DNA from 2 places in the Nocardioides sp. GXQ0305 genome. Region 2 is predicted to be linked to the other one. Evidence: predicted binding sites of a transcription regulator. Region 2 holds the regulator's gene; the other holds the start of a gene.
The links. The regulator LexA, encoded in region 2, represses DNA repair genes until DNA is damaged. The targets are predictions, from matches to a motif close to TCGAACANNTGTTCGA.
Positions count from the first base shown of each region.

Region 1: the regulator LexA is predicted to act here: its motif matches at 8,777-8,792, upstream of ACQ1X7_RS11450 (DUF222 domain-containing protein).

Region 1 is NZ_JBNYXG010000003.1:592,873-604,013, forward strand. It holds gene ACQ1X7_RS11410 (response regulator transcription factor) at 1-85, opposite strand, end outside; gene clpB (ATP-dependent chaperone ClpB) at 257-2,839, shown strand; gene ACQ1X7_RS11420 (metallophosphoesterase family protein) at 2,836-3,390, shown strand; gene ACQ1X7_RS11425 (GNAT family N-acetyltransferase) at 3,347-3,916, opposite strand; gene ACQ1X7_RS11430 (alpha/beta fold hydrolase) at 3,931-5,145, opposite strand; gene ACQ1X7_RS11435 (AEC family transporter) at 5,325-6,236, opposite strand; gene ACQ1X7_RS11440 (DinB family protein) at 6,389-6,997, shown strand; gene ACQ1X7_RS11445 (GNAT family N-acetyltransferase) at 7,001-7,465, opposite strand; gene ACQ1X7_RS11450 (DUF222 domain-containing protein) at 7,531-8,763, opposite strand; gene ACQ1X7_RS11455 (hypothetical protein) at 9,363-10,157, shown strand; gene ACQ1X7_RS11460 (TetR/AcrR family transcriptional regulator) at 10,173-10,826, opposite strand; gene ACQ1X7_RS11465 (VOC family protein) at 10,888-11,141, shown strand, end outside.
Region 2 is NZ_JBNYXG010000001.1:590,292-601,432, reverse strand. It holds gene ACQ1X7_RS02930 (LysM peptidoglycan-binding domain-containing protein) at 266-610, opposite strand; gene lexA (transcriptional repressor LexA) at 856-1,569, shown strand; gene ACQ1X7_RS02920 (MXAN_6640 family putative metalloprotease) at 1,728-3,362, shown strand; gene ACQ1X7_RS02915 (ATP-dependent DNA helicase) at 3,366-5,342, opposite strand; gene ACQ1X7_RS02910 (DNA alkylation repair protein) at 5,393-6,082, shown strand; gene secD (protein translocase subunit SecD) at 6,363-8,633, opposite strand; gene ACQ1X7_RS02900 (PhoX family protein) at 8,769-10,268, shown strand; gene ACQ1X7_RS02895 (GIY-YIG nuclease family protein) at 10,446-10,748, shown strand.

The DNA of each region.
Region 1 (11,141 bases), on a different contig from region 2:
CGGGCTCGGGCTCGGGGAGGACCTCCTCGGGAGCCGGTGCGGCCTGCGCCTGCTCACGCTTCCCGAACAGCCTGCGGATCGCCATGGGCCACCCCCCTTTCGGGCGTCATGCTAGCCCGGTGGGGCGCCCCGAGGGGCGAGGCGCTCGAGGTTTCGGTGGCCGTGACTGGACCAGGTGAAGTTGAGTGGAACAGACTCAACTCTTCGGTCGTTGACACCATCGAGAGCCGTCAACCATGCGCAGGAAGGGAGAGCAGTGAGCGAGTTCGGAGCCGAGAAGTTCACGACGCGGAGCCGGGAGGCCATCGAGGCCGCCCAGCTGGCCGCGACCACGGCCGGCAACACCCAGACCGAGCCGGTGCACCTGCTCCTGGCCCTGCTGCGCCAGGAGGAGGGCACCGCCCGCACCCTGGTCACCAAGGCCGGCGTCGACGCGGCCACGCTCACCGCGCGCACCGAGCAGGAGGCGCGGGCGCTGCCCAGCGCGAGCGGCTCGACGGTGCAGCAGCCCGCCGCGTCGCCCGCCCTCACCCGGGTGCTCGCCGCGGCCCTCGACCTCGCCGCGTCCATGAAGGACGACTACGTCGCCACCGAGCACCTCCTGATCGCGCTGGCCACCGTCGAGTCCTCCGCCCAGCGGCTGCTCACCGACGCCGGGCTCAGCGCCGACGGGCTCCGCGAGGGGCTGACCGCGGTCCGCGGCAACCGGCGGGTCACCAGCCAGGACGCCGAGTCGACGTACGAGGCCCTCGAGAAGTACTCCGTCGACCTCACCCAGGCGGCCGAGGACGGCCGGCTCGACCCCGTCATCGGGCGCGACGCCGAGATCCGCCGGGTGGTGCAGGTGCTGTCGCGGCGGACCAAGAACAACCCGGTGCTGATCGGCGAACCCGGCGTCGGCAAGACCGCCGTCGTCGAGGGGCTGGCCCAGCGGGTGGTCGACGGCGACGTGCCCGACTCGCTCAAGGGGCGCCGGGTGCTCGCACTCGACCTGGCCGCGATGGTGGCCGGCGCGAAGTACCGGGGCGAGTTCGAGGAGCGGCTCAAGGCCGTGCTCGAGGAGATCAAGGACGCCGGCGGCCAGGTGATCACCTTCATCGACGAGCTCCACACCGTGGTCGGGGCCGGCGCCGGCGGCGACTCCGCGATGGACGCCGGCAACATGCTCAAGCCGATGCTGGCCCGCGGCGAGCTGCACATGATCGGGGCCACCACCCTCGACGAGTACCGCGAGCGCATCGAGAAGGACCCCGCGCTGGAGCGCCGCTTCCAGCAGGTCTTCGTCGGCGAGCCGAGCGTCGAGGACACCGTCCAGATCCTGCGGGGGATCCAGGAGAAGTACGAGGCCCACCACGGCGTCCGGATCACCGACGCCGCCCTGGTCGCCGCCGCCACGCTGTCCGACCGCTACATCACCGGCCGGCAGCTGCCCGACAAGGCGATCGACCTGATCGACGAGGCGGCCTCGCGGCTGCGGATGGAGCACGAGTCGTCCCCGGAGGAGATCGACCAGCTCCGGCGCCAGGTCGACCGGCTCAAGATGGAGGAGTTCGCGCTCGAGAAGGAGCACGACGACGCCTCGAAGGAACGGCTCGAGGCGCTGCGTCGCGACCTCGCCGACAAGGAGGAGTCGCTGCGCGGGCTCGAGGCGCGCTGGGAGCGGGAGAAGGACCAGCTCCAGGGCGAGGGCGAGCTGCGCCGCGAGCTCGACGGCCTCAAGATCGAGGCCGAGAAGCTGCTCCGCGAGGGGGACCTCGCGGGGGCCAGCGAGATCCAGTACGGCCGGATTCCCGCTCTCGAGAAGCAGATCGCGGAGGTGCAGGCCGCCGAACGGGTCGACCTCGAGCCGCTGGTCGGCGAGGAGGTCGGCGCCGAGCAGATCGCCGACGTCGTCGAGGCGTGGACCGGCATCCCGACCGGCAAGATGCTCCAGGGCGAGACCACGAAGCTGCTCGAGATGGAGTCGGTGCTGGGGGAGCGGCTGATCGGGCAGAAGGCCGCCGTCGAGGCGGTCTCCGACGCCGTACGCCGGTCGCGGGCCGGCATCTCCGACCCGAACCGGCCGACCGGCTCGTTCCTCTTCCTGGGCCCGACCGGCACCGGCAAGACCGAGCTGGCCAAGGCGCTCGCCGACTTCCTGTTCGACGACGAGCGGGCGATCGTCCGGATCGACATGAGCGAGTACTCCGAGAAGCACTCGGTCTCGCGGCTGGTCGGCGCCCCTCCCGGCTACGTCGGTTACGACGAGGGCGGCCAGCTGACCGAGGCGGTGCGCCGGCGCCCGTACTCCGTGGTGCTGCTCGACGAGGTCGAGAAGGCGCACCCGGAGGTCTTCGACATCCTGCTGCAGGTGCTCGACGACGGCCGGCTCACCGACGGCCAGGGTCGGACCGTCGACTTCCGCAACACGCTGCTGATCCTCACCAGCAACCTGGGCTCGCACTTCCTGGTCGACCCGACCCTCGACCCGGAGAAGAAGCGGGAGTCGGTGATGGCGGTGGTGCGGTCGTCGTTCAAGCCGGAGTTCCTCAACCGGCTCGACGAGACGGTGATCTTCGACGCGCTGTCCAAGGACGACCTGGCCCGGATCGTCGACCTCCAGCTGGCGCTGCTCGAGAAGCGGCTCGCGGTCCGGCGGATCGCGATCTCCGTGACCGACGCGGCCAAGGAGTGGCTCGCCGACACCGGCTACGACCCGGCGTACGGCGCCCGCCCGCTGCGGCGGCTGATCCAGACCGCGATCGGCGACCCACTGGCCCGCCGGCTGCTCTCCGGCGACGTCGTCGACGGCGGCTCGGTCACCGTCGACGTCGCGGACGGCCAGCTGGTCCTGCGGTGACCCGGCTGCTGCTGCTCGCCGACACCCACGTGCCGAGGCGGGCCCGCGGCCTCCCGGCGCAGGTGTGGCAGGAGGTCGAGGCGGCCGACGTGGTGGTGCACGCGGGTGACTGGGTCGACGTGGCGCTGCTCGACGAGCTCGAGCAGCGGTCGCGCCGGTTGGTCGCGGTCTTCGGCAACAACGATCACGGCGAGCTGCGCGAACGGCTGCCGGAGGTGGCCCGGACCGAGATCGACGGCGTCCGGCTCGGCGTGGTCCACGAGACCGGCGCGGCCGCGGGGCGCGAGGAGCGCTGCAGGGCGGCCTACCCCGACCTCGACGTGCTCGTCTTCGGCCACAGCCGCATCCCGTGGGACACCACCACGGCCACAGGACTGCGGCTGCTCAACCCCGGCTCGCCCACCGACCGCCGGCGACAACCCTTCTGCACCTACCTGACGGTGACCGTGGACGGCGGCGGGGCGCTGCACGACCTCACGCTCCACGAGCTCCCGCCCCGGGCCTCGGCTACCGGCCTGGAGGGCAAAGGTCGGTCGCGAGGATCCCCATGATCACGTCGTCCCGCCACGCGCCGCCGACGTGCGCCGCCTCGCGCTCGCGGCCCTCCTCGACGAAGCCGCAGCGGGCGTAGCAGCGGATCGCGCGCTCGTTGTGGGCGAACACCTTGAGGCCGATCCTGTGCAGGCCGACCTCCTCGAACCCGAACCGGACCACCTCCTGCGTCACCTCCTGGCCGAGCCCACGCCCCCAGCAGCGACGGTCGAGGAGGCCGATGCCGAGCTGAGCCTTCGCATCGTCCTCACGCAGCGAGTGCAGGCTGGTGGTGCCGACGAACCGGCCCTCGTGCTCGATCGCCCACAGGAGCGGGTTCGGGTCGCCGGCGAGGTCGTCGTACCACTCCTGCGACTCCTCCTCCGACACCGGCGCCGGCTCGGAGAACTCGGGCCGGACGCCGAACATCTGCAGGATCTCCGGGTCATTCCCGAGCGCCCGCCGCTCGTCGACGTCGGACGGCCGGAGTGGGCGCAGCACGACCCGCTCGGTGCGCAGCACGGGTGTCTCGGCCGGCACCCGCACGCGTGGTGGCATCCTCACAGCTCCCGCGCGATCCGGATCAGCCGGTCGAGGACCCGCTCGCCGGAGGTGCGCAGGCCGTTGTGCTCGTGCTCGTTCGTGATCCAGGGGTGCACCCGCGGGAGCAGCGAGGCGGTGCGCAGCGACAGCTCGCGGTCGACGAACGCGTCGTCGTGGTAGACGCACGCCGCGACCGGGACGTCGGCACCACGCAGCGCGTCCTCGTCGTACAGCCGCGGCCACGGGTGCTCGGCCAGCACGTCGGCGAGCTCGGCGTACTGCTGCAGCGCCCCGCGGTCCGCGAAGTGCCACGGGAAGAGGTGTTCGCCGGTCAGCAGCGTCTCGTCCTCCTCGTAGGCCGCCGGGCGGACCCGCTGGGCCGACCACCGGGTGGGGTAGCCGTCGGCGCAGCTCGACTCGTGGAGGAAGGTGTAGATCGGGTTGCGCGCGCCGAACGGGAGCATCGCCGCGGTGTCGTGGGCGAACGCCGGCGAGGTGGGGTCGAGCTCGAGCAGGTGGTGGAGCTTCTGGTCGCCCCCGTCCATGCCGAGCTTGCTGCCGAGGGTGCGGAACAGGCGCGGGGTCAGCGGGTCGCCGTCCGGCAGCGTGAGCTCGCCCGCCGCGGCGAGGTCGAGCACCGCCCGCACCCGGTCCCTGTTGCCGGGGAAGCGCGCGTAGAACCGCTCCGACTTGTCCAGCATCGTCGTGAACGTCGCGGAGTAGATCGCGTCCGGCGACACCCCCACCCCCGGGAGGCCGCCCGTGACGAGCACCGAGGCCAGGCTCCCGGCGGCGAGCGTGAGGTAGGTGGTCGAGGTGAACCCGCCGAAGGACTGGCCGAGCAGCGACCAGCGCTCCACCCCGAGGTGCTCGCGCAGCAGCTCGCAGTCGCGCACGATCGCGTCGGCCCGGAACTGGGTGAGGTACGCCGCCTTGGCCGCCACGTCGTCCCCGGGGACCTGGTCGAGCCGTCCCACCGGCGTCGACCGCCCGGTGCCGCGCTGGTCGAGCAGCAGCAGCCGGAAGTCCCGGAGCGCCCGCCCGATCCACGCCGCCTGCTCGAAGCGGTTGGGCCGCGGGCTCTCCGAGCCGGGCCCGCCCTGGAGGAAGACCAGCCACGGCAGGTCGTCGCCGCCGTGACGCGCCAGCTCGCGCGCGTACAGCGTCAGGGTCGGGCCGCTCGGGTCGTCGTGGTCGACGGGGACCTCGATCAGGTGGTCGCGGGTCGGCATGCGCGCATCGTCTCAGGCGTGACGGCGGTCGCGCCCACGCCGGGTCGCCTCCTGAGCGTCCTGCGTCCGAGGTTCGTGGGCGAGTCTGGAGGTTGGCGGGGGATGTTTCGCCCACGAACCTCCGGTTTCCCCGGCCGGCCGGGGAAACCGCGCCCGTCCGACCCTTCACCGGCAAGCGCTCAGCCGAGCAGGAGGGCGACGGCCAGCACCACGGGGAGCGAGGCGAGCGTGGTGACCAGGATGCTCTCCCGCGCGACGTCCTCACCGACCCGGTAGCGGGTGGCGTGCAGGAAGATGTTCTGGGCGGTCGGCAGCGCCGCGGTGACCACGACGCCCAGCAGCAGCTGGTCGGACAGGTCGAGGGCCACGCCGAGCAGCCACGCCAGGACCGGCATCACGGCGAGCTTGAGCACCGAGACGAGCACGACCTCGCGGGTGTGGCCCGTCCGTCCGACGGCGGGGCTGAGGCGGAGGGCGGCTCCGTACGACAGCAGCATCATCGGGATCGCCGCGCCCGCCAGCAGCTCCAGCGGCGACGCGACCAGCGTGGGCAACTCCCAGCCGGTCACGGCCAGCACGACGCCGAGGAGGGCTGCGACGGTCAGCGGGTTCGTCGTCAGCCGTCGGAGCAGGGCGGACGACCCCGCGCCCCGACCGGTGATCCGGTCGAGCACCACGAGCGCCGCCGGCTGCACCACCAGCATCTGGATGAGCAGGGTCGGGACCACGATGGTGATGTCGCCGACCACGTACGCCGCGATGGCGAGGCCGAGATTGCCGGCGTTCACGTAGGACGACGACAGCGACCCGATCAGCACCGACCCGGCGTCGAGCCGCCACCGCAGCCGCGCGACCAGCGCGTAGAGCACGAAGCAGGTCGTGAGCGCGCCCCCCGAGGCCGCCAGGTTGGTCACGGCCCCGGACACCTCGACGTCGCTGATCGTCACGACCATCAGCGCCGGCGAGGCGACGAAGAACGCGATCTCGCCCAGCGTCCGCTGCGACCGCGCGTCGAGCACCCCGGTGTGGGCGAGCGCCGTCCCGCACGCGATCACGACGAGGATCGTCGTGAACCCGAGAAGCAGCTGCATGCGTTCTCCCGCCTGTCCTGCGTCGACCGTGGGCTCGCCCGCTCATCCTGCCCAGCGTGGTGGCGGGGCCGAGTGCCGGTGCCGGGTGGTGAGACCGGAGAGCGCGCGATATTCGGTGTCGCCCCGCCGGGCCGGGCGTCGACAATGCGGGCATGAGCACCTCGGACGCTGAGACTGGAGACCAGGCAATGCGCTGGACGGAGGCCACCGTCTTCCCCGACATGTGGGTCGACCCGGACGACGACCCGCGGGAGACGGAGGTCGACCTCGGCGACGAGCGCGGGATGCTGCTCGACTACCTGCGCTACTACCGGCTCACCATCGAGATGAAGTGCGCCGGCCTCGACGACGACCAGCTGGCCCGGCGTTCGGTGTCACCCTCCACGATGTCGCTGCTCGGGCTCGTGCGGCACGTCACGGAGGACGAACGCCACGTGCGGCGGGTGATGGCCGGCGAGGACGCGCCCAAGCTCTACTGCACCGACGAGGACCGGGACGGCGACTGGAACGGGGCGGTGGGCGAGCCCGCGGTCGTCGACGAGGCGTGGCGGCAGTGGCGCGCCGAGATGGCGGCCACCGACCGGTTCATCGAGTCCGTCACCGACCTCGACACCTTCAACGCGGGGGTCTCCGACCTCGGGCCGGACGGCGGCGACCTGACGATGCGCGACATGCTGATCGCGCACATCGTCGAGTACGCGCGGCACTGCGGCCACGCCGACCTGCTCCGCGAGCGCATCGACGGCCGCGTCGGCCAGTAGCGCTCAGGCGAGGGCGAGCGTCATGAAGACGCTGTTCGGGTCGTCGACGTAGGACCCGAACGGCGGGCACGGCACGAACCCCGCCTGCGTGTAGAACCTCCGCGCCGGCTCGAAGAACGCCATGCTGCCGGTCTCCAGCGAGACCCGGCGGATCCCGCGCTCCCGCGCATCGGCGAGCACGTGGGCGAGCAGCCCGCGGGCGATCCCCCGACCTCGCAGCCGCGGGTCGGTCCGCATGCTCTTGAGCTCCTCGTGACGACCCTCGAGCGTCGCGAGCGCCGCCGTACCGACGATCCCGTCGGGGTCGCGCGACACCCACATCCGCACCCCGGGCGCCTGGAGTCCGCCCAGGTCGAGGGCGTGGCGGCTCTCTGCGGGAGCGGTCGGCTCCAGGTCGTCGAGGTGGTCCTGCAGGAAGCGGCCGAGCGTCGGGTCGGCGAAGTCGGCCCGATCGATGGTCAGTGTCACGGGGTCATGGTGCGACACCCGGATTTCGGGGATGTTTCAGGTGTAGAGCTCGCGATCGAAGACCCTCATGTCCGCCGGGTGAACCTGACCGATCCGTCGGGGAGTCGTCGGTGGTCGTGGCCGGGGTCGTGGATGCGTCGGTGGTGGAAGCCGCAGAGCGGGACCATGTCGGCGAGGTCCGTGCGGCCGTCGCGGCTCCAGGGCGTGCGGTGGTGGAGCTCGCACCACGCGTAGGGGACCTCGCAGCGGTCGGCGGCACAGCTGGTGTGGCGGGTGGCTCCGGCCACCCGTTGGGCCTCGGTGAACAGCCGTGAGCTTCGCCCGAGGTCGAGCGGGAGGCTGGCGCCGTCGAGGACGGCGGGCACGATGCCGGCCTGGCAGGCGAGGCGACGGGCTTGGGCGGCGGAGACCAGGTCGCCGGTGTCGAGACCGGCCGCCTTCAGTCGGCCGCGCAGGGTCTCGAGGTCGAGGGTGACCACGACGGTGGCGGCGACCTTGCTGTGGAGGTGGTCGGTGGGCAGGTGTTCGAGGAGCTGTGCGAACGCGGCGCCGCGCTGGTGAGCCCAGTCGGTCGTGTGCCCGACCCGGCTCCGACGGGGTGCGGTCATGGCCTCGAGGATCTTCCTGAGGATCGAACCGGCCAGCAGCGGGACGGTGAAGTGGCCGGACAGGGTGCCGTCGCCGTTGTCGTGGAGGGTGAGCCGCGTCCTGTCGCGAGCGGCGCCCTCTTCGTCGCGGACCTGCCGCTCCTCGTGGGCGTCCACGACACTCGTGTCGTCCTCGACCGCGGCCAGCGCCCGACGGGCGAGTCGGCGCAGCTGGGCGGGGTCGACCCGCCGGGCCTTCTCGACCAGCGAGGCCTCCACGGTGGCGACCTGGTCGGTCGACAGGTTGCGGGGGAGTCGGGAGGTGGCGTGAGCGATCACCGAGGCGTGCTCGGTGGACACGGATCCCTCGGCCAGGGCGGCGGAGGTGGCGGGCAGGTGGTCGTCGAGGTCGGTGGCCAGCTTCACCGCCCGGGCCGCGGTGGCGGTGCCGGACCGGGTCTGCTTCGACAGCCATGCTCCGGTCGACGCGCAGCCCGCCTCCCGGGCGACCTGGGACCGCTCGGCGGCGGCGACGAGCCGCAGCTCCAGGGCGTGCAGCCGCGACCGCGCCCGGGCCGCCTCCGCGACCACGCCGGCGTAGTCACCCGGCGCCACACCGTCCACGTCCACTCCGTCCAGCGCCTCGTGCACCGCCGCCACGGCCGCGGCCGGGTGGCCGGGCGTGGGGTGGAGGTCGAGGACCGTTGACATGCCGTCAGTCTATTCGAACAAACGTTCGATCACCAGTGCCGAATTGACCTTGTGGACAGAGCTCAGGTGGATCGTGAGCTCGCCGGGACCCGATGGTCGCCGACCGGTGCAGCGGGCGACGTTGCCTCTGGAGCATCCCCCTCCGATGAACGGCTCCGAGGAGCCGGAACAGGGTTAGCCTGAAGGTGCTGGTGCGGGTCGCAACGGGAGGGACGATGCGCGTCACAGCACGACCTTCGCGGTCCACGAAGGAGGTCGAGATCGACCTCGGGACGCCCGAGCCGAGAGCCGCGGATGTGGCTGAGGCCCCGATGGCGGCTCGGGCGCACCACGCGAAGGCGCCCCTCGTCGGCACGGGGCTCGTGCTGCTCGTCGCCGTTACCGCGTTCCTGCTCGCCACCCGAGTCCTGGGAGGGTCGGACGACGGGGTGGACGCCGCCCCGGAGCCGACGGAGACCCCGGGTCTGAGTGGGTCGGCAACCCCGACGCCGACCGGTGAGCCGCCCACCTCCGAGCCTGCAACGCCCTCGCCCGGGCCGGAACCCTCCACCGGGGACGACGCGCCCGAGGGCTGGACATCGGCGACGGTCGTGCTGGCCGTGGGCGCAGTCGTGGCTCTCGCGCTGGTGGCCGTCCTGGTGTGGATACGGAGGTCGCGCTCGCGGGCTCCACGCCGGGGCACCCTGCGCCTTCCGGAGGGCGAGCCAACGGGCTCGGCGTCGCTGGATCAGCCGCGTGCCTCGCTCGGGAGTCCGGACGTCCTCGTCCTGACCGAGTCGGCGAGCGAGGGCGACGTCCGGCTCCGCGAACGGGTCAAGGACCACGAGCAGGCCGTGTTCGCCAACCTGCAGCTGGCATGCAGCTTCTACCCCACCGACGAGTGGGTCTTCAGCAACGCCAGGCTCACCGTGGTGCTGGCTCGCCAGGACGGACTCGCCGCGCCGGCGCCGATCGCCTACTCCCTGCGGCCCCTGTCCGACCGCGACGGCAGCGCGCGTGAGCAGAGCGTGGAGATCGGCGCCGACATGAAGTTCGTCAGCCTGAAGGGAGGCGAGAAGTCCACGGCGCCAGGGCAGGAGTTCGTACGCGGATACGGCCTGCAGGAGTCGATCTCGTTCTGGGACTTCACCGCGACCCACAGCCAGCCGCTCGAGGGTTCGTTCCTGCTCTGGCTCATCGCCCGTGCGCCCCGGGAGTCGGACCTGAAGGTGACCTCGACGCTGCAGGTGTGGTTGGCGCCCCGGCAGGGCCGGTCGCGGGCGGAGGGGCCTGACGTTGCGGGCACCGGCGAGGTGTCGCTCCTGCTCGGACTCAAGGACGGTCCGCCGTACCGGGCCCGGCTGGGGGCCTCGTCGCCGGAGGGCGTCGACCCGTGGCTGGTGGAGGTCCGCTGAGCAGACCCGTCGGGTTCAGCTGGGCGGTGTCGCGCACGGAACCGTGGCGACGTGCCACCAGGTGCGGTACCGCCACTGCCGGTACTCCTCCCCCGTCCAGCGCAGGGTGCGGGTCATGTGCACGTAGGTCTCCGCGTTGGCGAGCAGTGCGCAGGTCGGGATCACCCACTGGAGGTCGACGGCCGGGTCGAGCAGACCGTCGGCGGCCAGCTTCTCCCAGAACGCCCGGCCCTGGCGCAGCGTGTCCTCGCGGGCGGCCTGGGCGGCGTCCGCGATCAGCGGCTCCTCGCCCTCGGCCTGGATCGCGACCGCGAGCACGGGCGCGATCCGGTCCATCAGCTCGGCGGCTCCGGCGGCCTCGGCGGCGAGGCGTTCGTCCAGGGTGGGCGCGTTCATCACCACCTCGACCCAGTCGCGGTCGGCCAGGGGGATCCGTTGTGTGTCGCCGACGACGGCGACGTCGACGACCCGCTTGAGGAGCTCGGCCTTGGTGGCGAACCGGACGTAGATCGTGCGTTCGGCGACGCCGGCGGCCCGGGCCACGTCGGTGAGCGTGGTACCGCGGTAGCCGTGCGCGACGAACAGCTCCCGGGCCGCGGCGACGATCCTCTGCTCGGTCCGCTCCGCGCGAGTGGACGGGGCCACGGGGGTCTTGACATCGGGGGTCACGAGTTGCAGTCTAACTGCAACATCGGATTTTGCAGTCGCACTGCAAGTCAGGGGAGGGGCCATGGAGCAGGCACCGCTACTCGCGGGAGTGCACCACCTCAAGCTGCCCGTGTCGGACCTCCGGCGGTCGCAGCGGTGGTACGAGAGTCGCCTCGGCTACCGCCTCGCCGAGGAGTTCCGCACCGACGGCGAGGTGACCGGCATCGGGATGGAGCACCCGAACGGCGGCCCGCCGATCGGCTTCGTGCTCGCCCCCGAGAAGGCCCGCGCGGCCGCCGGTTTCGACTACTTCTCGATCGGCGTGCCCGACAAGGC
Region 2 (11,141 bases):
GCGTCGGCCGCATCGGGTCCGGCCGCCACTGCCGACGAGCTCGCTTGTGGACAACCCGTTGTGCCCCGGATCCGGGTCACCAGGTGGCACGGATCCGGGGCACAAAGCCGCGAGGGGTGAGCCAGCGTGTGGCTCACCCCTCGTCTTCCCCGGCCCCTTCGAGACGGTCGCTGCGCGACCTCCTCAGGAACCACCATCGGCAGCCGCTGGGGTCGAGGCAGCGGCGGCCGATGGGAGCTATTCAGTTGTGGTCTCGGGTGGTCGGTCAGGACTCGACCGGCACCCGGAGCTTCTGGCCGGCGTAGACCACGGAGGTGTCGAGCCGGTTGAGGTCCTCGATCTGCTCGACCATCGCGGCGACGTCGCCGTCGGTGGTGACGCGGGCGGCGATGTCGTAGAGCGTGTCGCCGGGCGCGACCTGGACCACGAGCGTGGCCTCGGGGGTGCCCGGCTGCTCGGTCGCGACCGAGCCGCCGCCCCAGAGCACACCCAGGGCCAGCACCAGCAGCAGCGCACCGGCGAGCACCACCAGCCGGCCGCGTCGCGTCAGCCGCACCTGCGGCGAGCGGAGCCGGAGCGTCGGGGTGGGCGAGAGGGTCATCGTGCTCATCGGGACCTCCTGGGGAAGTGGCGGTCAGCCTGGTGGTCTGTGCTGTCGATCGGAGCCTGACGGAGACCACTGACAACCAGTGGATCGAGCAGGTGTTCGATCGAACACGTGTACGACGTTAGAGCACGTGTTCGAATCGAGTCAAGAACCTGTTCGAACGGATTTCTCCGACGCCGACGAGGGAGGCCGACACGCTGTTCGAACAGGTGTTTGAAATCCCGGGGCCGTGGTGGGACCCTGCAGCCATGCCGAAGAAGAAGCTCGCCGAGCTGCCCGACGGTCCCCCGGACGCGACCGGGCTGACGCCGCGCCAGCAGAAGGTGCTCGCGACGATCAAGGACTCCATCGAGAAGCGCGGCTACCCGCCCAGCATGCGCGAGATCGGCGAGGCGGTCGGGCTGACCAGCTCCAGCAGCGTCGCCCACCAGCTCAAGACGCTGGAGGAGAAGGGCTTCCTCAAGCGCGACCCGAAGCGCCCGCGGGCGCTCGAGGTGTTCCTGCCCGAGGTGATGGCGGCCCGGCGCTCGATCGGCGGGGCGGAGGAGACGGCGTACGACGAGACGGGCGTCGGCGACGCGATGCCGGCGGCGTCCTACGTGCCGGTCGTCGGCCGGATCGCGGCCGGAGGTCCGATCCTGGCCGAGGAGCGGGTGGAGGACGTCTTCCCGCTGCCCAAGCAGCTCGTCGGCGACGGCCAGCTGTTCCTGCTCGAGGTCAAGGGCGACTCGATGGTCGACGCGGCGATCTGCGACGGTGACTACGTCGTGATCCGCCAGCAGCCGACGGCCGACAACGGCGAGATCGTGGCCGCGATGATCGACGGCGAGGCCACGGTCAAGACGTTCCAGCGGAAGGCCGGCCAGGTCTGGCTGCTCCCCCACAACGACGCCTACGACCCGATCGACGGCACCCACGCCACGATCCTCGGCAAGGTGACGGCGGTGCTGCGGCGGGTCTGACGCGACGCTGGCACAGGTGGTTTCGAGACGGGCGCAGAGCGCCCTCCTCAACCACCGGCCATCGGCAAACGCCTGCTTCGTGAATCGCCGGACGAGGGTGGGCTAGACGGGTTAGGGTTTGCCGGTCTTCGCCTTCCCGGACAAGGAACTCCCACCTGATGCGTCCCCGCCTGCTCACCGCGCTCGCCGCCGGTGCGCTCACGTTGTCCCTGCTCGGCCCGACCGGCGCCCAGGCCGACGACCCGGACGTCTCAGCCCCGACGCCGCCCGACACGACCACGGCGGAGGAGGCCACCGAGGTCCTCGAGGAGGCCGAGGAGCTCTTCGAGGAGCGCCCTCCTGCTGAGGCCCAGGAGTTGCTGGCCGATGGGGGACTCGACGCCACCATGGTGCTCAACGAGCTCCTGCGGGCACGGCCTGACCTTTCTGCGCAGCAGCGCCGGCGGGCTGACGCTCTGCTGGCTCGACCGACCGACGGCGCCTCCGACCCCTTCGGCGACGGGTACCGCAGGCGAGAGGCGAAGCCCGTGTGCGGCGGAGCGATCTGTGTCCACTACGTGCGCCGAACAGCCGACGCGCCGCCGCGTCGGGATTCCGACGGCGACGGAATCCGCGACGCCGTCGAGCAGACACTTCAGATCACTCGTGCCGTTCACAGCACCTTTGTGAACTCCGGCTACCGGCGACCCGACTCCGATGGTCGGCGCGGCGGGCGCAGGGGCAAGGTCGACGTCTACCTCGCCAATATCGACGAGGACGGCTACTACGGCTATTGCGCGAGCGACCAGCGTCAGGCGCCTAGCGGCACGTCCAATCGATGGGCGTACTGCGTCGTAGACGACGACTACGCAAGGTTTGCGACCCCGGAGATCACGGCGCTGGAGAACCGGAAGGTCACGCTGGCTCACGAGTACTTCCATGCCGTCCAGTACGCCTACGACGCCTTCGAGGACGGTTGGTTCATGGAGGCGACCGCCGCATGGGTTGAGGATGAGATCTACGACTCGGTGGACGACAACCGGCAGTACCTCTTGGCCGGACAGCTGGGTTCACCTCGGGTCGCACTCGACCGGTTCGACACGTTCGGAGGGGATGGCTACGGCCACTACGGGAACTGGATCTGGTTCCGCTACCTGACAGAGCGCTGGCCCCAGGAACTGGGAACGTTGCCCCGGTTCGTCCTAGAAGCCTGGCGCGGTGCGAGCGGCCGCCGCGGGGCCGCGAACCTCTACTCCACCCAAGCCATCAACGCCGCACTCAACGACCGCGAAACGAACTTCACGGAGGCGTTCGGGGACTTCGCCGCCGTCAACCGAGACCCGGCTCTCAACTACGAGGAGGGTGGGGCCTATGAGGCCGACCCCCCCTTCCCGATCCCGGCGGCGCGGATCCGAACGCACCCCATATCCGCGACCTCTGAGCCGGTGGGGGATGCGGTGACCGTGGACCATCTCGCCTCGGGGACGGTGGGGTTCGTGCCCGTCGAGCTCGCGGAACCCGGCTGGACCCTCACGGTCTCTGCCACCCTGCCGCCCGCGACGGCGCAGTCGGTCCGCCTTCTGGTGCATCAGGCCGACGGCACGGTGACGACGGCTGAGCTCCAGCCGACGGGGGAAGAGGTCAGCGCGACCGTACCCTTCTCCACCGACGATGTGAGCGACGTCGAGCTCGTGGTCGTGAACGCCAACCGACAGATGACGTGCTGGAAGAACCGTCCGTACGCGTGCAGCGGGATTCCGCGCGGCGACGACTTGGTGACGAACTACAGCACCTCGTTGCAGCCGCCTGTGTAGCGGTCACCCGGCGGCGAGCCGGGCCAGCGCCTGCCGGACCACGGCGGGGTCGGTGGTCTGCCACATCGGCGGCAGGCTCGCCCGCAGGAAGCCGCCGTAGCGAGCGGTGGCCAGCCGCGGGTCGAGCACGGCCACGACCCCTTGGTCGGTGGTGGTGCGGATCAGCCGGCCGGTGCCCTGGGCGAGCAGCAGCGCGGCGTGCGTGGCCGAGACCTCCATGAAGCCGTTGCGGCCCTCGCGGTCGGCCGCCCGGGCGCGCGCCGACATCAGGGGGTCGTCGGGGCGGGGGAACGGGATCCGGTCGATGATCACCAGCTGGCAGGTATCGCCGGGCACGTCGAGCCCCTGCCAGAGGCTGAGCGTGCCGAAGAGGCAGGTGTGGGGGTCGCCGACGAACTGCCGGGCCAGCTCGGGCAGCTGGGCCTCGCCCTGGGCGAGCGTCGTCAGGTGGGGCAGCCGCTCGCGCACCACCGCGGCAGCCGCCTCCGCCGCCCGCCGGCTCGAGAACAAGCCCAGCGTCCGCCCCTCGGCGGCGTCGACCAGGTCGACGATCTCGTCGAGCTGGGCCGCGCCCAGGCCGTCGCGGCCGGGCGGCGGCAGGTGGCGGGCCAGGTAGAGGATCGCCTGCTTCCCGTAGTCGAACGGCGACCCCACGTCGAGGCCGCGCCACGGCACCACCGAGTCGCCGGCATCGTCGGGCTCGGCGCCCTCCTCGGCAGGCTTCAGCCCGAGCGAGGTGGCGATCGCCGAGAAGTCACCGCCGAGCCGCAGCGTCGCACTGGTGAACACCACCGTCTTGTCCGACAGCAGCTTGTCGCGCATCGGCCCCCACACCTGCAGGGGCGCCACGTGGAGCCGCGCGGGAATCCGATCGGTGGGCTCGGAGAGCCACAGCACGTCGGACTCGACCTGCGCGGCCATCCGCTCGGCCGTCGTGAAGATCTCCTGCACCGAGCCGCGGGCCTGCTGGCGACCGGCGTCGCCCTCCTCCTTCTCGCTCTCGCGTGGGTACGCCGACAGGCAGGCGCGGGCCGCGTCGCGGACCAGCACCAGCGCGTCGGACAGCGCCTCGGGGACCTGGTCGAGCCGCCCGGCCTCGGTCTCGGCGATCGCCGTCGCCAGCGCGTCGCCGGCGTCGGCGAGGTCGTCGGCCGCCGACCCGGACGACTCCGTGTCGACGTGCTTCTGGGAGCGCCGGGCCGCGCGGTCGACGTCGGACGGGGCGAGCTCGTCGGTCGCCGCCTGGGTGACCCGGGCGACCACCTCGTGGGCCTCGTCGATCACCACCACGTCGTAGTCGGGGATCATCGGCACCCCCTCGATCGCGTCGATCGCCAGCAGCGAGTGGTTGGTCACGACCAGGTGGCTGCGGTGGGCCTCCTCGCGCGCCACCTCGACGAAGCACTCCTGCCCGAACGGGCACCGGCTCGCCCCGAGGCAGTCGCGATGGCCGACGCTGACCTGCCGCCACTCGCGGTCGGTGTGGCGGGGCGCCCGGTCGCGCTCGCCGCTGCCGCCGTCGTCGGCCTCCTTCTCGGCCCACGCCCGGAGCTCGAGGACCTTGCTGGCCATCGACCCCTCGGGCACGTCGACGAGGGTGCCCTGGTCGTCGGGCACGCCCTCGCGGATCCGGTGGAGGCAGGCGTAGTTGGACCGGCCCTTCAGCACGGCGTACGACGTGTCGACGCCCTGCTCGCCGACCGCCTCGACCAGGCGCGGGATGTCGCGCTCGACCAGCTGGTGCTGGAGCGCGAGGGTCGCGGTGGCGACCACGACCCGGTCACCGTGGAGAAGGCTCGGGACCAGGTAGGCCAGCGACTTGCCGGTGCCGGTGCCGGCCTGGACGAGCAGGTGACGGCCGTCGTCCATCGCCTCGGCGACCGCCTGCGCCATCGCGACCTGGCCCTCGCGCTCCTGCCCGCCGAGCGCCTCGACGGCGTGGCCGAGCAGCTCACGGACGCGGGGGTCGGGCTCGGGCACCCGCGCACTCTAGCCACGCCGTCCGACACGGCCGCCTACGATCCCCAGGCATGGGCACCCCTCCCCTGCTGGCGGCGATCCGGGCGGACCTGGAGACCGCCGGCGACCCGGAGCGGGCCGAGGCGCAGCGGGCCTACATGCGCTCGGAGATGCCGTTCCACGGGGTGTCCTCACCGGAGCTCAAGCGGCTGCTCCGGCCGCACCTGGCGGCGTACGCGCCCGGGGACCGGGCGACCTGGGAGCGCGACGTGCGCGAGACGTGGGACGGCGCGACCCACCGGGAGGAGCGGTACGCCGCAATCGCCCTGGCGCGGCACCGGGTGGCCCGGCCGTGGCAGGACCCCGACGTGCTGCCACTGCACCGGCACCTGGTCGTGACCGGGGCGTGGTGGGACCACGTCGACGTCGTGGCCAGCCACCTCGTCGGTGGCGTGCTCCGCGGCCACCGGCCGGCGACCACCCCGGTGGTCCGCGGCTGGGCGGTCGACGACGACCTGTGGTTGCGGCGTACGGCCGTGCTGGCCCAGCTCCGGCACCGCGAGGACACCGACACCGCGCTGCTGGCCGACGTGGTGGAGGCCAACCTCGACGACCCGTCGTTCTGGCTGCGCAAGGCGATCGGCTGGGCGCTGCGCGAGCACGCCCGCACCGACCCCGACTGGGTCCGCGAGCACGTCGCCGCCTGGGGAGACCGGATGTCGGGCCTGTCGCGGCGCGAGGCGCTCAAGCACTTCGCCTGATCCTGGTCACCGCCCTGCGCATCTCCAGGGGTTTCGAGGCTCGGCGCTGGCGCGCCTCACACCTCAACCTCCGGCTGCCAGAGGTGGTTTCGAGACGGGCCTTGACGGCCCTCCTCAACCACCGGAACCGGTCCCCTCCTCAACCACCGGAACCGGGCCCCTCCTCAACCACCGGAACCGGAGGTTGAGGTGCGAGCGAAGCGAGCCTCGAAACCCCCGCACCGCTGAAGGGCGGCGACCACTCACGGTCCTGCCCGAGGTCACGAGGTTCCGAGGAGGGTCAGACGACGGCGCCGGAGTCCTCGGGGTCGCGGACCTTCTTCTGCTTCTGCTCGCGCGGCATGGGCGCCTTCTCCTGGAACCAGATCAGCAGCGGCGTCGCCAGGAAGACCGAGGAGTAGGTACCGACGACCAGGCCGACGAGCAGCGCGATCGCGAAGTCCTGCAGGGAGTCGCCGCCGAGCAGCGCCAGCGCGGCCAGGATGAACATCGCGCCGAGGCCGGTGTTGACGGTACGCGGCACGGTCTCCAGGCAGGCCCGGTTGGAGACCTCGGCGAACGACTTGTCGCGCGAGGCTCGCCAGCGTTCGCGGATCCGGTCGAACACCACGACGGTGTCGTTGACCGAGAGGCCGATGATGGTCAGTGCGGCGGCGAGGAAGACCCCGTCGATCGGCTTGCCCAGCCAGGCGAACAGGCCGAGCACCAGCAGCACGTCGTGGAACATCGCGAGCACCGCGGAGACGCCGAAGGTCCACTTGAACCGCACCGCGAGGTAGAGCATCTGGGCGAGCAGCGCGATCCCGAAGGCGAGCAGCGCCTTGTCGCGCAGCTCCTCACCGAGCGAGGGGCCGATCTGCTGGTCGTCCTCCTTGGTGATGTCGCCACCGATCTCGGCGAGGGCCGCCTCGATCTGGTCCTCCTCCTGGTCCGACAGCGGCCCCGTGCGGACCGTGATGTCAGCGGTGTCGGCCCCCTGCACGACGGCCTCGGGGAAGCCGGCCGAGGCGATCGCGTCCCGCGCCTCGTCGACGGTGACCTCCTGGGACGTCGAGTAGTCGAGGGTGCGGCCGCCGGTGAACTCGATCCCGAGGTTGAGGCCCTGGACCAGGATGCCGGCCACCGCGATCGCCATCGCGACGAGCGACCCGACGATCCAGGTCTTCCGGCGCGACATCAGGTCGAAGTCCCTGGCGTCCAGCCACGCCCGGACCCTGCCGACGTAGCCGAGGCCGGTGAACCTGGGCCGCTTCGCGACCCACGGGATCGAGACGCCGACCTCGGTCAGCATCCGGGCGACCACCAGCGCCGAGATCATCGAGGCGATGACACCGATCGACAGGGTGACGCCGAAGCCCTGCACCGGGCCGGACGCCAGGATGAAGAGCAGGGCGGCCGCCAGCAGGGTGGTCACGTTGGAGTCGAGGATCGCCGACCAGGCCTTGTTGAAGCCGATGACCAGCGCGCGTCGTACCCCGGCCTTGGGGGCGTCGTCGTACTCCTCCCTGGCGCGTTCGAACACCAGCACGTTGGCGTCGATGGCCAGGCCGATGGCGAGCACGAACCCGGCGAGGCCGGGCAGGGTGAGGGTCGCGCCGAGCGCGAGCAGCATCGCGTAGGCGATGAGGGCGTACGACGCCAGCGCGATCGTCGCCAGGAAGCCGACGAAGCGGTAGACGAGGGTGATGAACAGGCCGGTCAGGATCAGGCCGATCAGGCCGGCCTCGAAGGAGTCGTCGATCGCCTGCTCGCCCAGGGTCGGGCCGACCAGCCGGTCGGAGATCAGCTCCAGCGGCAGCGGAAGCGCGCCGCCCTCGATCAGCGCGGCCAGCTCCTGCGCCTCGGCGGTGGTGAAGTCGCCGGAGATCTCGGTGGAGCCGGTGATGCTGCCGCCGCACGGCACGTTCACGCCCGGGCTGGAGATCACCCGGTCGTCGAGCACGATGGCGATCCGGTTCTTGGCGCCCTGGGCGCAGGCGGCGTCGGCGGAGAGCTTGCCGAACGCGTCGGAGCCCTCGCCGTTGAAGTCGACGTTGACGACCCACTGGGTGGACTGCTGCGGCTGGGCCGCCTCGGCGCCGGTGATCTGGTCGCCCTGGAGCGCCACCGGCCCCATCTCGATCACGTCGCCCTGGTCGGTGGGCAGCACCAGGTTGTCCGGGTCGGCCGGCTTGGTCTTCTCCTCGGGGACGGTCCGGATCACCGGCCGCACCTCGAGCTGGGCGGTCTGGCCGATCCGCTCCTCGGCCTCGGCCGCCTCCTCCTCGTCGGTGATGCCGGGGAGCTCCACCAGGATCCGGTCGTCGCCCTGCCGGACCAGCGTCGACTCGGCCACGCCGAGCGCGTCGACCCGGCCGCGCAGCACCTCGAGGGTGCGGTCGACGTTCTCCGGAGTCGCCTCGGTGTCCTCGGTGCTGTTGACCTGGAAGATGAACTGGGCGCCGCCGCGCAGGTCGAGGCCGAGCTCGGGCTTCTGGTTGACGACGATGGCCGTGGCACCCGCGAGGATGCCGATGACGACCAGCAGTCGGACGACGACACCGCGGGACATGGGGCGCATCTTCCCCCACGGGGGCGGCCGGTCCAATTCCCGGGGGTCGTGGGCCGCGTCGCCGCGAGGGGGGTGACGGGAGGCCGCCGGCGTCCTAGGTTGGCGAGACACCGTCGCCGACCCAGGGGGGCCCACATGTCCGTCGATCGTCGCTCGCTTCTCAAGACCACCGCCGCCGCCACCGTGGTCGGAGGCCCCTTCGCGGGACTGGTCAACGCACCGGCCGAGGCCCTTCGCCCACCCGGCACCGTGACCCTCGTGCCGATCCCCGACGAGCGCGACGGCGCCGTACGGCTCCACCTGCCGAAGGGCTTCCACTACCGGTCGTTCCACGACACCGAGTTCCCGGTCGTGCTCGACGACGGCACCGCGCTGCCGGGCCGCCACGACGGCATGGGGGCGTTCCGCGGACCGCGCGGCAACGTCATCCTCGTCCGCAACCACGAGGTCACCAACAACCCGAACACCCCGGCGTTCGGGCCCGGCACGCCGTACGACCCGGGCGCGGGGGCGGGCACCACGACCATCGAGGTCACCAAGCGTGGTGAGGTGCAGCGCGCCTTCACCAGCCTCAACGGCACGATGTTCAACTGCAGCGGCGGGATCATGCCGTGGGGCTCGTGGATCACCTGCGAGGAGACGATCAACGGGCCCGACGTCGGGCCGGACTTCACCGGAGCGTCCAACCTGGGGCTGCAGAAGCCGCACGGATACGTCTTCGAGGTGCCGAAGGACGGGCAGTCGAACCGCGAGCCGATCACGCACGCGGGCCGGTTCCCCCACGAGGCGGTCTCGTTCGACCCGGTCGACGGGATCCTCTACCTGACCGAGGACAACTTCGAGTTCCCCTCCGGCTTCTACCGCTACCTGCCGCCCAACGACGCCATGAAGGACGGCCGGATCGAGGACGGTGGGCGGCTGCAGATGCTCGCCGTGAAGGGGCGGCCCAACATCCACCTGGAGGAGCGGCAGCCGGCGCGGGCGTCGTACAAGGTGGAGTGGGTCGACATCGAGGAGCCCAACCCGACGTTCCCCTACACGCCCGGCGAGGAGGCACCGACGACGAACGACGCCGCGCTCGTCGCGGTCGGTGACCAGGGGCGGGCGCAGGGCGCCGCGCTGTTCTCGCGGCTGGAGGGACAGGTGTACGACGACGGCGTCATCTACTTCACCTCCACCCAGGGCGGCGGACCGATCGAGGACGACACCGACGACGACAACGCCAACGGCTTCGGCAACGGCAACGGGCAGGTGTGGGCCTACCACTGCCGGAAGCGGCGGCTCGAGGTGATCTACCAGGCGCCGGTCGACGACGCGGAGGCGAACCAGACCTTCGACTTCCCCGACAACATCACCACCAGCAAGCGCGGCACGCTCGTGGTGTGCGAGGACTCCACGGTCGACAACTACATCCGGGGCCTCACCCGCCGGGGTCGGCTCTGGGACATCGCCCTGAACCGCCTCTACAGCCAGATCGCCACCGTGCCCGGCACCACGGACCCGCTGCCACGGTTCGGCGACGAGTTCGCGGGCTCGACCTTCAGCCCCGACGGCCACACCCTCTTCGTGAACATCCAGGCCTCGCGCGGCATGACGTTCGCGATCTGGGGCCCCTGGGGCCGGATCGGCGTCTGACTCTGGGGAGGAGGTTGCGCAGCTTCGGTGGTTGAGGAGGTTGCGCAGCAACCGTTGGTTCCTGAGGAGGGCCGTCAGGCCCGTCTCGAAGGGCTCGAAACCACCACTGGCCGATGGTTCTCCACAGGGCGTCGTACGGGGCTGGTGCGAGGGGTTCATACGGCGGGACGCTGGCGCATGGCCTGGACCTACATCCTCGAGTGCGCCGACCGCACCTACTACGTCGGCAGCACCGTCGACCTCCAGGGCCGGGTGTGGCAGCACCAGAACGGCGAGGGCGCGGCGTACACGCGGCACCGCCTGCCGGTCACCCTCGTCTGGAGCGCGCAGTTCGACCGGGTCGACCAGGCGTTCGCGTTCGAGAAGCGCGTGCAGGGGTGGGGTCGCCGCAAGCGTGAGGCGTTGATCGAGGGTCGGTACGAGGACCTGCCCGAGCTGTCGAGCAGGAGCTGGTCCGCCGTACGACGATGGCGGGAGTGACCGTTCTGCCGAGGGTGGTGGACATCCCCGGTGGTTGAGGAGGTTGCGCAGCAACCGTTGGTTCCTGAGGAGGGCCGTCAGGCCCGTCTCGAAGGGCTCGAAACCACCCGTGCCGGACAGTGGCGAACGGCGTACACCGGTGACGACCGGTCTGCCCATGGTGGTTTCGAGACGGGCCTTGCCGGCCCTCCTCAACCACCGGTACCGCGCGGCGTCGGTGGTTGAGGAGGTTGCGCAGCAACGTCCGAAACCACCTGTGCCGGACTCTGGCGAACGGCCTACGCCGGTGACGACCGGTCTGCCCATGGTGGTTTCGAGACGGGCCTTGACGGCCCTCCTCAACCACCGGGGCTCGCTCTCCTCGACCACCGGAACTGCGCAATTACCGGCCGG